Bremerella alba: one gene and its partner. The protein of the gene in region 2 interacts with the protein of the main gene of each other region in a pairwise test. Links are inferred from orthologs where the notes say so. Each region holds a gene or a part of one and is shown on either strand. Other genes may lie near its edges.

Region 1 (5,331 bases), on a different replicon or contig from region 2:
GCCGACAGCGTTCTCAGGCACGTAATTCAAGCCTGGCAATTGATCCTCGACAGCCGGAGCAGCGGCTTCCTGGGCCATCAACAACTGCGGAGGAAACGCCATTGTCGCCGCCAAAAAGCCAATAAAAAGGGCACTCGGTAGATGTCTCATGGATTACTCGCCTCCGCGTTTGCCATGCCTGCCAATAGAAAAAGATTCACTCCACAAGAATGAATTTATATACCGTTCCAGCAGGGGCTTCGAGCGCTTTTTGATGAAGTTTTTACGGTCGCCGTCTTACTCAGACGCACTATGCCTTTCTCACCCTGGCACGTACGATGAAGAATTCCATGAACTTTGCTAGGTAGTTTCCGCGCGTGAATTCCTCGAATCCCCTCAATCTGCTGGCCTCGACTGCGTTCGGCATTGAAGCCGTCACGGCCCGCGAACTGCAAACGCTCGGCTATAAAACCGAGATCCTCGGCTCCGGTCGCGTGCGTTTCGCCGGCAACTATAACGACGCGATGAAGGCCAACCTGCATCTGCGGACGGCCGATCGTGTGTTGATTGAAGTTGCCCAGATTCCGGCCGGCGATTTCGATGCCCTGTTCGATGGTGTCAAAGAGCTTCCGTGGGAAGCATTTATCGACGCCGAGGGAGCTTTCCCGGTCAAAGGCCGCAGCTACCAGTCGCAGCTTACCAGCGTTCCGGCCGTGCAAAGAGCCACCAAGCGGGCCATCGTCGAGCGGCTTCAATCAGCCCACGGCGAGAAACTTCCGGAATCGGGCGCGACCTACACCGTAGAAGTCGCCATCGCGAAAGATATCGCCACCCTCACCATCGACACCTCGGGGGCAGGTCTCGCGCGTCGCGGATATTTAGACGCCGAGCGGCACTCGCCGATGAAAACAACGCTAGCCGCGGCGTTGGTTCAGCTCAGTCACTGGAACCCCGATCGCCCCCTGGTCGATCCGTTCTGCGGAAGTGGCGTTGTGCTGATCGAAGCGGCGATGATCGGTCGAAAGATGGTGCCGGGCCTGCTGAGAGACTTCGCCCTGGTCGATTGGCCGGCAGTCGACCAGGAAGCCTGGCTCGATTTGCTGGAAGAAGCCAGAGCCCAGGTCCTCGAGACGCTGCCAGAGTCGATCATCGGATACGACGAAGACGGCTCCGCCCTCCGCCTGGCCCGGCAGCAAGCGATCGATGCAGGCGTCGACCACAACATTCACTTCCAGCGGCAATCGTTCGCCGAACTAACCAGCAAACGCAAGTATGGTTGCCTGATCACCAGCACCCCGTACGACGACCACTCGCGTGCCCGACGCGAGCAATGGGAGTTTCATTGCAGCTTCCCCGGTGTGCTGCGGCAGTTGCCTACCTGGTCGCACTTCATCCTGACGGCGTTTCCCGAGTTTGAACGAGCCATCGGGCAGGAAGCGACCAAACGCCGCAAGATGTACAACGGCCGGACGGAATGTCACTACTATCAATATCATGGGCCTCCGCCCCCAAAGGCGAATGACGAGTCGGCGCCGGAGTCCGCGGAACAACAGCCCCGGCGCAGCTTCACACCAGCATTTGGTGGACTAGACGACAAAGCCAAAGAGCAGGCTCAACTGCTAAAGAACCGGCTCTCTAAACGGGCTCGCCATCTTCGCCGCTGGCCCAAGAAGGGGATTCATTGTTACCGCTTATACGAGCGTGATATTCCCGAAATCCCGCTGGTGATCGACCTCTACCATGATTACCTGCACATCACCGACTACGACCGACCGCACGATCGCACGCCAGCGCAATATGCCGACTGGCTCGACCACATGGCCGAAGCAGCTCGTGAAGTGCTTGAGATCCCTGAGGGGCACGTCTTTGTCAAGCATCGCACGCGGCAGTCTGGCAACACGCAGCACGAGAAAGTTGCTGAAGAGTCGAAGATTGTGGTCGTTGAAGAAGGAGGCCTGAAGTTCGAGGCCAACCTTTCCGACTACGTTGATACAGGGCTGTTCCTCGATCATCGCAACCTGCGAAGTCAATTCCGTGACGAAGCCAGCGGCAAGCGGGTACTAAACTTGTTTTGCTACACAGGTGCGTTCAGCGTTTATGCGGCCGCAGGCGGAGCGACTTCGACAACCAGTGTCGACCTGAACGCCAACTACCTAGACTGGGCCGGAAGAAACTTCCAGCTCAACGGACTGTCGATCTCCAAGCACCATTTCATCCGCAGCGATGTGATGGATTACCTCCGCAACCAACGACCGGAGCCCAAATTTGATCTGGCGATTGTCGATGTGCCGACGTTTTCTAACAGCAAACGAACCGACGACGTATGGGACGTCCAAGACGATCACGTCGAACTGATCGGGCTGACGCTGAACCTGTTAAGCGAAGGAGGCGTCCTCTATTTCTCCAACAACTTCCGTCGCTTCAAGCTGAACGAAGAGGCATTAGAGAACGTGCAAATTCGGGAAATTTCGAAACACACCGTGCCAGAGGACTTTCGTAACCAGCGCATCCACCGCTGCTGGAAAATGGTGCGAAAGACAGGGAAAGCTTCCAATGATATCACAGAAGGCCACGGATAATTCCCTTTGTCTCTACTCCTATCTATGTTCATGCGTGAGATTCGTGGTTAGCCCCCTTCCCTGAATCAGAGATCAACCGAAGTTCGCCCCTTTCCTCTGAGTGCCGCGTGCAGCAAAATAGTAGGTTCTCCCAGTACTGAGATCGTTTGCTATCGAACCCCCAGAAAGCTGAAATGGATCTGAAGTCGAAAATCGCCCGGATTGATACCCGGCACGATGACGTCGAAGCTCAACTGCAACAGGTACGCGACAAGCTAAGCCCTAAGGGTGACCTCGTCAGCGAAGCGGGTCGCAAGCGGACGATGGAAGTATTCGGCGAGCCACTGAGCCCGCTGCAAGTGGTGCAAAAGATCTGCTCCGACGTCGAAAGCCGCGGACTAGCAGCCGTGCTCGACTACGGCAAAAAGCTGGATGGTAAGCAGTTGTATGCTTCCACCATTCGCGTCTCCGACGAAGAGCTGCGTCTGGCTCACGAAGCCGCCGATCCAGCGTTCCTACAAACGATCCGCGACATTCGCGAAAACATCCTCCGCTTTCAAACGGCCATCCTCCATAAAGACATCGAGGTTCCGCTCGAACATGGCGGAAAGCTACGACATCGTTACGCCCCGTTGAAGCGTGTGGGCATCTGCGTCCCAGGCGGTGCGGCTGCGTATCCGTCGACCGTCCTCATGACGGCCGTTCCGGCTCTTGCCGCCGGCGTGGAAGAATTGGCCGTGATCGCTCCGCCAACACCGTTTGGTTCGTACAACTTGGATCTGCTTGCGACCTGCGTCGAGTTGGGCGTGAAGGAAGTTTACCGTGTCGGTGGTGCCCAAGGGGTGGCAGCGCTGGCATACGGCGTCGAAGGCATTCCTAAAGTGCAGAAGATTGTCGGCCCTGGCAACTTGTTTGTTGCACTCGCCAAAAAACATGTCTTCGGGGAAGTCGATATCGACTCGATTGCCGGACCGAGCGAAGTGGTCGTTGTGGCCGATACGACCGCCAAGCCGCAGTACATCGCCGCAGACATGCTGGCCCAGGCCGAACATTCTCCTGGTAGCAGCGTCCTGATTAGTTGGGACGAGACGCTCATTGACGACGCTTTGACCGAACTGGAAAAACAAGTCGCCGTTCTGGATCGTTGCGATTTGACGGTTCAAAGCTTAATCGACTTCGGTGCCGCTATCCTCACCAAGAATGAAGACGAGGCGTGCCGTATCGCCACCGACCTGGCCCCCGAGCACTTGCACATCACGACAACCGATAGCGAAGCGACGGCTGAAAAGATCCTCACCGCAGGAGCGACTTTCCTCGGCAATTACACTCCGGTAGCGGTGGGGGATTATGCTGCTGGTCCGTCGCATGTGCTACCGACCGGTGCCACGGCCCACTGGGCAAGCGGGCTATCGGCCAACGACTTCCTTCGCTCCCGCAGCGTGATTCACTTCACGGCAGACGGACTAAAATCGATCGCCCCGCTAGTCACCACGCTAGCCGACAAAGAAGGCCTGACCGCTCACAAGCGAAGCGTTACGATTCGTACCGAAGACAATTAAGATAAATCAAAAACTACGAAGAGGGGCAACCGTGTAATCCGCGGTTCATCTCCCCAACCAAATTTGCAGGAACACCATGGGCTACTTTCGTCCTGAGATTGAAGCGATCGCTGGTTATAAGCCAGGCGAACAACCGCAAGGCGGGAAGTTCATTAAGCTGAACACCAACGAGAACCCCTACCCTGCCTCGCCGAAGGTTGCCCAGGCAATCCGCCAGCGTTTGGACCAGGGCCTGGAGAAATATCCCGACCCAACCGGGACGGCATTTCGTATTCGCGCAGCGGAAGTGCTGGGGGTCGAGCCCGATTGGATCCTCTGCGGAAACGGCAGCGACGATATTCTGACCATCCTGACCCGGGCCTTCGTCGGCGATGGCGAGTGGCTGCGGCTGCCGACGCCCAGCTACATCCTCTACAAGACTCTGGCCGATATCCAAGGAGCCGACAGCGAAGAAATTCCGTTCAACGATGACTGGACGCTGCCAGAGTCGTTCGGTACTTCCAGCAATCATCTGAAGCTGACGTTTCTGCCCAATCCCAACAGTCCCAGCGGCACCGTCGTGCCCAAGGCTCAACTGCGAGCGATCGCGGACTCGCTCCCCTGCCCCTTGTTGATCGACGAAGCGTATGCCGATTTCGCCGACGACAACTGCATCGATCTCGTAAAAGAGAACGAGAAGATCATGGTCTCGCGGACACTCAGCAAGTCGTACGCGTTGGCTGGCCTTCGGTTTGGATTTCTGGTTGCCCAGCCGCAAATCATCGAGCAGTTGATGAAGGTCAAAGACAGCTATAACTGCGATGCTCTTTCACTGGCCGGTGCATTGGCCGCAATCGACGATCAGAAGTGGGTTGCCGAAAACAAAGCAAAGATCGTCCTCACCAGGGGCAACCTGACCCAGCGGCTGCGTAAGATGGGCTTTACCGTCCCAGATTCGCAGGCAAACTTCGTTTGGGCGACGCAGCCAGGCGTTAAACTCAAACCGATTTACGAATTCCTCAAGCAGAACCACGTTCTGATCAGATACATGCAGTACCCGGGAATTACCGAAGGCATTCGGATCTCGGTCGGCACCGATGGCCAAAACGACGTATGCTTGGACTTGATCGAGCAATACTTTCAGCAGAATTCCTAGAACCCGCACAATCGCTCGCCCATGACCCGCACCGCTAAAATCGAACGCGACACGACCGAAACGAAGATCAAGCTCGAGCTGAACCTCGATGGCTCTGGCA
Region 2 (7,711 bases):
GCAACCATGCTGGCAGCGCCGGGCCATTTCGCGAAGGGAAGGGGACCATGTGGGAAGGGGGCTGTCGCGAGCCGACCATCATGCGTTGGCCTGGCAAAATTCCGGCTGACACAACCTGCGATACGCCTGCGATGACGATCGACATATTCCCTACGGTGGCCAAGTTGATTGGGGCCGATCTGCCGCAGAAGCCAATCGACGGCAAGAACATCTGGCCGCTGATCGCCGGAACCGAAGGAGCCAAATCGCCGCACCAAGCGTACTTCTTCTACTACGGCAGCGGTTTGAAAGCCGTCCGCAGCGGCAAGTGGAAGCTTGTCTTTCCTCACCAGTACCGCACGATGGCCGGCAAGCCTGGCGGTACCGACGGCATTCCCAACGGCTACACGCAAGCGACCACGCCACTGGCCCTGTTCGACCTAAAAGCAGACCCAGGCGAGCAGAACAATGTCGCGGATCAACACCCGGACGTTGTCAAACAGCTGCAAACGATGGCCGATGGCATTCGTAAAAAGCTGGGGGACTCGCACCAAAAGATTAAGGGGAAAGAGAATCGTCCCCCAGGTCGAGTCTAAGCCAAAAGCATGTATCTAATGACTGGTGCGGACAGTTCCGCACCAGTCCTCTTGGTTGTTGATGCCGAATTACTTACGGCTCTGTCGACGACGATCCGTTTCTTTCAACAAGATCTTTCGCAGACGGATATGGTTCGGAGTCACCTCGACCAACTCGTCGTCTTCGATGTACTCTAAGGCGACTTCCAGGCTCATGTCTCTTGGCGGACGAAGCACAATGTTTTCGTCCGAACCCGAGGCACGCATGTTGGTCAGCTTCTTTTCCTTCGTTGGATTCACGGTCAAGTCGTCGCTACGCGAGTTCTCGCCGACGATCATTCCTTCGTACACTTCGTCGCCGTGACGCACGAACATGTCGGAACGTTCCTGCAACGCAAACAGGGCGAAACCGACTGCCTTGCCAGGCACCATCGAGATCATCGCTCCGTTGGCTCGGCGAGGAACGTCGCCGGAAACAGGCCGGTACGACTCGAAACGGTGATTGACGATCGCTTCGCCCTGGGTCGAGTTGAGCAGTTTGGTTCGCATGCCGATTAAACCACGCGAAGGAATGGTGAAAACAACCTGGCTGTAGTCGCCACGTGGTTGCATTTCGACCAATTCACCACGACGTTCACCGACCAGTTCCATGACCGGGCCCATCTTTTCCGATGGCACTTCGATCACTAATTGTTCGTACGGCTCTTCCTTCACGCCATCGACGGTACGCATGATGACCTGAGGCTTGCCGACCGAAAGTTCGTACCCTTCGCGGCGCATCGTTTCGATCAACACGGCCAAGTGCAGCACGCCACGTCCGCTGACAAGGAAGCTATCGCCAGATTCGCCTGGACGAACACGCAGGGCCACGTTGCGTTCGAGTTCCTTTTCGAGACGTTCGCGGAGGTTACGCGAGGTGACGTACTTGCCATCCTTACCCAACAGCGGAGACGTATTGATGGTGAACATCATCTCGAGCGTCGGCGCGTCGACGGCCACGCGAGGTAGCGGCGTGGGGTTATCGATGGCACAAATTGTATCGCCGATATCGATGTCTTCCAAACCAGTCACGGCGACAATATCACCGGCATCGGCTTCTTCCACTTCGGCGCGGCCCAGGTTTTCAAACACATGCAAAGCCACCACTCTTCCGCGTTGGAAGGTATCGCCTGGCTTCGAGATCATCACCGACTGGCCTTTTTTGATCTTGCCAGACTTGATGCGGCCGATCGCGATTCGACCGGTGTATTCCGACCAGTCGAGCGTTGTCACACGCATCTGAAGGGGGTCGTCCGGATTGACGTCGGGACCGGGAATGTGCTTTAGAACGAGATCCAGCAGCGGACGCATATCCCCTTCGCGAACCTCAGGATCCGGCGACGCGAAGCCGGCCTTGGCACTGGCGAACAGGTAAGGGAACTCGGCGATCTCGTCGTCGGCACCCAGCGACAGGAACAAGTCGAGCACTTCGTCGACCACTTCGTGTGGTCGGGCATCCATCTTGTCGATCTTGTTGATCAAGACGATCGGCTTTAGTCCGACTTCCAATGCCTTGGAAAGCACAAACCGCGTTTGTGGCATGGGGCCTTCAGCCGCATCGACCAAAACCACGGCACCGTCGGCCATGCTCAGCACGCGTTCGACTTCGCCGCCGAAGTCCGCGTGCCCAGGCGTATCGACAATGTTGATCTTCACGCCTTCATAGGGCAGGGCGATGTTCTTCGCCAAGATCGTAATGCCACGCTCTTTTTCCAGGTCGTTCGAGTCGAGGATCCGCTCGCTCGAAAGCTGGCTCTCCCGAAACTGACCACTCTGGTGCAGCAGGCAGTCCACCAAGGTCGTTTTACCATGGTCGACGTGGGCAATAATAACAATATTTCGTAGGTCGTCGCGTCGCATACTGATTCGTGCTTATAAAGCAGGCCTAAGCTTCCCGTCCAAGAACCGGAGATCCTATCAGATTCACCCGATTTTGTGGTAGGGGTCCCGCCCTTACATTCACAAATCCGCAAGAAAGGGGCATGGAATTCTCAAAACGATAACACCCTGAACCCCGCATTTCGCCAGAATGGGCCCCATCCGGGGAGGTTTGCACAATCCACAGCCACGCGCCCACATCGTTGGAACCGGTCTCAATTCCGCAAGGTGCGTTCGTGATTGCCGCTACCAGGCTGCCTACAGCGGCAATCGGTCCGACAATTGCTCTATGATTGGTTCGCCCTACAAAACTTCACCCGTCCCCTTACTCAGGTCTTACTTCGATGCAAACGTTTCGCTGCCAATGCGGTCATAAGCTGTTCTTTGGAAGCACTTCCTGTCTCTCCTGCAAAGAGACCGTCGGCATGTGTCCCACGTGTCGACAGGTGACCGCTTTGAAGTCGCTGGGGAAGGATCAGTGGCAGTGCACCAACCAGGTGTGCGGGCAGAAGCTGAAGCTTTGCCAAAATCGGATCGACTACAAGGCTTGCAACTGTACCGTCGCTATCGAAGAAAAAGAGGAGCCGCTGTGCACCTATTGCCGACTGAATCAGGTAATCCCTGACCTTTCGATCGAAGGCAATCTGCTAAAATGGGTCCGCCTGGAAGCTGCGAAACGACGCGTTTTGTATGGGGTCGAATCGGTTGGACTTCCCATTGGCGATCCTAGCCGAAACGATTTCTTACCGCTGATGTTTGAATTCAAAGCCGACGACGTCGAGCCCGTTTCGACAGGGCACGCTGCCGGCCTGATCACTATCAATATCCAAGAGGCCGACAGCGTTAAGCGGGAACAAACCCGAGTCGAATTCGGCGAACCCCAACGCACGCTCGTCGGCCATTTCCGGCACGAGCTAGGGCACTACTACTGGGATATGCTGGTCGAGCCTTCGAAGCGAGAGGCCTTTCGGAAACTGTTTGGCAACGAAGAAGACCCGACCTATGCCGATGCCCAGACGGCCTACTACGCCAACGGCCCACTGCCTAACTGGCAGAAGAGTTTCATCTCTGAATATGCGACCATGCATCCGTGGGAAGACTTCGCCGAGAGCTTTGCGGCCTACCTGGATATGACCTCGATTGTCAGCACGGCTCAGGACTTCCCCCGGATCTACGCGGAAGTTCCGCCAGATGACTTCGATGCCCGGCTGAAAGCGTATCGAGAAATCGGGGTGATGGCCAACGAGTTCAACCGCGACATTGGCCTGCTGGATCTCGTGCCGGAAGTCTTCACCAAACCAGTGGTCGAAAAGCTGCGATTCATGCACGACCTGAAGGGTATTCAAGCTCAATCGCCGGACGTTTCGTCGTCGGTTTGATCTTCTTCTGCAGATCGACCGGAAGTTTGCACGATTTCCGGCACATCGTGATCGTCCAGCGGCACAAAACGAAGTGTATCGCGAGGAGGATCGCAGATACCGTTCTCGAATTGGATGGCCGCCCAGTGGATGTCACCGGGGCCATCCATCGTTTCGCCATCGTTGATCGTGGCTCCGCTTTGCACCAGATAATTCGAGGCATTGCGTAAGAAGTTAGCGACCTCGTTAACTTCGTAGTCGTCGGTGACAAAGCAGGCTTCAATATCTGGAATTTCCAACTGCCAATTGCCGACGGTATCCATCAACGCCCAGCTTTCATCAATGTTGAAAAGCCGCACGTTCGACCAGACGTCGAGCGGAAGCAACTCGTTAGCCCAGCTGAAATTCAAGCTATTGCGGAAGCCATCTTGATCTAACAGAATTTCGCCGTTGGGATTGAAGTAACACAGCGTCCCTTCCATGCCCAGCAGCGCCTCGACGATCTTCATGTTGAATTGAAGCTCGGCGATAGGATCGTACGGTTCAGGAAAGCAATTGGTGTCTTCCTCTTTTCCGATGACGTAGCTTGTCCGCAGGCGAAGAAATGCCTGGTGACGCTCAACCACCTCGGCACCTTCTCGCCAACCCCACGACTGCTGCGCCGCGCGCTGGAGCCCGCCAGGATAGGCAAAGGGTCCGAAGTGCCCCATCGACCAGGCCCCGAAGACCATGATTTCTTTCTGGGGGTCGCCCATATCATCGGGCCAAACATGATCGACGGTATCGACCGTGACCGTGCCACCGGTCGTCTCGTCAAACATGACCAGGGCGCTAGGACCACCCATGGCCCACTCTTCGCTATCTTCGCGGGTTCCCAGCACATCGAAGTCACTCAGAGCCAACGCGATCTGCTCAATCGAAATGGGTCGATCGACGAGCACGCATACCCCTTGCGTGAAGATTCCCTTGGCCATGTCACATGCCTCGTTGAAGCTAAAAGTCTGGCAGGTATACGGACGCCAAGCATAAGCCTAGAGCGTGGGGCCGTCAAACTTTGTTGCCGGCGTGAGCTACTTCTTGCACGCCTTAGCAATCGAACATCCGGCGCAGGAACCACCGCAACCACCGGCCTTTTCTTCCGTTCCGCAGCCGGGACCGCAGCCGGTTTCCAATAGATCCGAGAATTGGCTGATGCCAGCGGCCGCGTTGTAAGTTTCGGCCAGGCGATTGGTGAGTTCGGCGACTTCCTCAGGCACGTCCCCCAGAAAATAGAAATAGAGCGAGCCCCCATCAAAGAGCTGCTCGACTTCGAGCAAGGGGATATGGATGCCGCGATGGGACAATTCTTGTTCACAGGCCGCGAACGCTTCTTGGCGATTACGTTCCAGACGGGCCAGGAGCAAATTGTCTTCGACCGTCACTCCGCGGACGATCGAGCCGTCTGAATCGTTCACCTCTGACTCGCCCGCCGGGCCGAGAATTTCCCCGACTTCCAGCCCGCGCGAGGTTCGACAGATAACGCGCATCCCCCGACCGTATGCAATCGCATCGACCGATGTGAACCTTCCGACATGCCCCAGCACGCTGACGCGAACGAAATGATGACGCCCAATGGCGGTTTGTTGTATCAAAATGGTCTCCTTACCCTCATTTTCGCTGATCACCGCGACGTTGCCAAGTGTCGTCTGGCACTGACCTTACAATTCAATGCCAACCGATTTAGAATGGGCACTTGGTTTAACCGCCGAATTCTCATGCCCACTCGACAGTTAAAGAAGAGAACGCCGCCGATGTCAATGTCGACGCTATCATGGTCCGCCTTGGCCGAAGAAGTCTTGCGTGGCCATCAATTGACCCTGGAAGAAGGTCTTTCGATCCTCCATTCGTCCGATGACGAACTATTGGACGTCATGTCCGCCGCGTTCAAAATACGCCGCCAACACTTTGGTAAAACGGTTCAATTGTACCAATTGATGAACGCCAAGAGCGGCCTCTGCCCCGAAGATTGCGGGTACTGCTCGCAATCGAAGGTCTCTGACGCCGAAATCCCCAAATACAACTTCCTCAGCCGCGACAAGCTGATGGAAGGGGCCAAGGTCGCCGCCGAACGCGACGTGAAGACCTACTGCATCGTGATTTCGGCCCGCGGTCCGAACGAACGCGAGATGAAGGCCGTCGAGACGATCGTGCCAGAGATCAAAGAAAAGTACGGCCTGAAAATCTGTGCCTGCTTGGGACTCTTAAGCACCGATCAGGCCGACCGCTTGAAGGCCTGCGGCGTCGATCGTGTGAACCACAACGTGAACACCAGCGCCGAGTATTATCAGAAGATCTGTTCGACCCACACCTACGAAGACCGCATCGACACGCTCAACGCTGTCAAAAACGCCGGCCTGGAAATGTGTAGCGGCGGCATTGTGGGCATGGGCGAGTCGGACGAAGACGTCGTGAACATGGCCCTCGAACTTCGCAACCTGGGCGTGCACTCGATTCCGGTGAACTTCCTAAACCCGATCGACGGCACACCCCTGGAAGGCCTGGGCAAAGACCTGAGCCCACGACAGTGCCTGCGAATCTTGGCCATCTATCGCTTCGCCAACCCCAGCGCAGAACTCCGCATCGCCGGCGGCCGCGAGATCCACCTGCGAAGCCTGCAACCGATGGGCTTGTACGCGGCGAACTCCATCTTCCTCGGCGATTACCTCACCACGCCAGGCCAGACCGCCGACGACGACTACAAGATGCTAGAAGACCTGGGCTTCACGGTCACTAAGACCGAAGAAGTCTCGGTAGGCTCGGCGTAGTCGCAAACGGCGACGCGAAGTAAGACACGAGCAGCAAAGCAAACGCTGCTCGTGCGTGCATTCAGTCAGCTCGACCGTGTCGAGGCTTGGTCAGTTCGACCTTGTCGCGGTCTGACCAGTTCGTTCCAGTCAAGGTTAGACCGTGTCGCGGTCCCTCTTACGCACTGAAAGGGCAGCCGAATATAGCCAGGGGAGAAAGCCCCTGGCAGACAACAAGAAAAAAAAAGCCCTGGAAGGGCGACCGAAATTATCTTGGTTGAAATTCGGTCGCCCTTCCAGGGCTTTAGCATTTACCAACCCCATGCTCCAGGGGCTTTCGCCCCTGGCTATTTTCGATCGCCCCGCCGGGGCTAAGAAAACATCCGAGCTGATTCGACAATGGGCGAATTATGAATACCCCAGAATCGAATCCCATACGGAGCTTTCCTAAACCGATCGGGCCTACAAGCCTTCGCCAATCTTCAACAGCTTGCCGGTCGCTGGCGTCTTGCTTTCATCGGCTCCGTCGCCGTTGCCGAAGACCGTGACGAACAGTTCGCCGGCGTCGTTGAAGGCCAGGGCGGTGGGCTGGTCGAGGTCGATCAGCTTGGTCGCTTTCACCACTTGCTTGCCATCGCGGCGAACGGCGTCCAGGCGGTAAAGTCCCCCTTGCTTCGGATCAGCCCAACTGTAATCGACCCCGTACAGGCGACCCGTCTTGGGGCTGTATGCCAAACCAACCAGGTCGAACATTTCGGCCGGCAGGCTCATCAACAGCTTCTTCGACTTCTGATCGTAGAAGGTCAACAGGCTGTCTTTCTGATCGTTGATTTCACCCATCTGGCCGACCACAACTTCACGTCGCGGGCTAATGGTGATCGCCGCGGGGGCATCGACGTCGACGCTTTCCTTCGTCGCGATGTAGCGTTCTAGTTTGCCGAGCCCTTCTTTTTCGAGCTTCAAACGAGCGACCCAACCCTTCTTGTCGTCGCCGTTGGCGGTGGTATAGACATCGTCGGCATCGACCGCCACGGCATAGAAGTTACCTTCGCCGGGCACGTCACCGTCGGCCGCCAAGGGGTTGGTCTTCTTGCCGGCA

What was found. The genes of interacting proteins can lie anywhere in the genome.
Region 1: the proteins of typA (region 2) and rlmKL interact in binary tests that used the Escherichia coli proteins (3 or more experiments, as listed by UniProt). The link is inferred for Bremerella alba from one-to-one orthologs.

What each region holds. Positions count from the first base shown.
Region 1 is NZ_JABRWO010000012.1:109,718-115,048, forward strand. The notes cover bases 1-2,957. They hold rlmKL (bifunctional 23S rRNA (guanine(2069)-N(7))-methyltransferase RlmK/23S rRNA (guanine(2445)-N(2))-methyltransferase RlmL), read left to right. Parts: upstream 1-356; coding sequence 357-2,558; downstream 2,559-2,957. Other genes in these bases: HOV93_RS20125 (DUF1559 domain-containing protein), read right to left, coding at 1-150; hisD (histidinol dehydrogenase), read left to right, coding at 2,732-2,957. Outside these bases: more of hisD, read left to right, coding at 2,958-4,096; hisC (histidinol-phosphate transaminase), read left to right, coding at 4,173-5,231; imidazoleglycerol-phosphate dehydratase HisB, read left to right, coding at 5,253-5,331. UniProt on the Escherichia coli protein: Specifically methylates the guanine in position 2445 (m2G2445) and the guanine in position 2069 (m7G2069) of 23S rRNA. Methylation occurs before assembly of 23S rRNA into 50S subunits.
Region 2 is NZ_JABRWO010000005.1:260,988-268,698, forward strand. What follows is about bases 50-3,012. They hold typA (translational GTPase TypA), read right to left. Parts: upstream 2,454-3,012; coding sequence 645-2,453; downstream 50-644. Other genes in these bases: HOV93_RS10645 (sulfatase family protein), read left to right, coding at 50-575; HOV93_RS10655 (zinc-binding metallopeptidase family protein), read left to right, coding at 2,816-3,012. Outside these bases: more of HOV93_RS10645, read left to right, coding at 1-49; more of HOV93_RS10655, read left to right, coding at 3,013-3,850; HOV93_RS10660 (DUF4261 domain-containing protein), read right to left, coding at 3,820-4,803; HOV93_RS10665 (PSP1 C-terminal domain-containing protein), read right to left, coding at 4,900-5,460; biotin synthase BioB, read left to right, coding at 5,620-6,633; HOV93_RS10675 (hypothetical protein), read right to left, coding at 7,075-7,711. UniProt on the Escherichia coli protein: A 50S ribosomal subunit assembly protein with GTPase and nucleotide-independent chaperone activity, required for 50S subunit assembly at low temperatures, may also play a role in translation.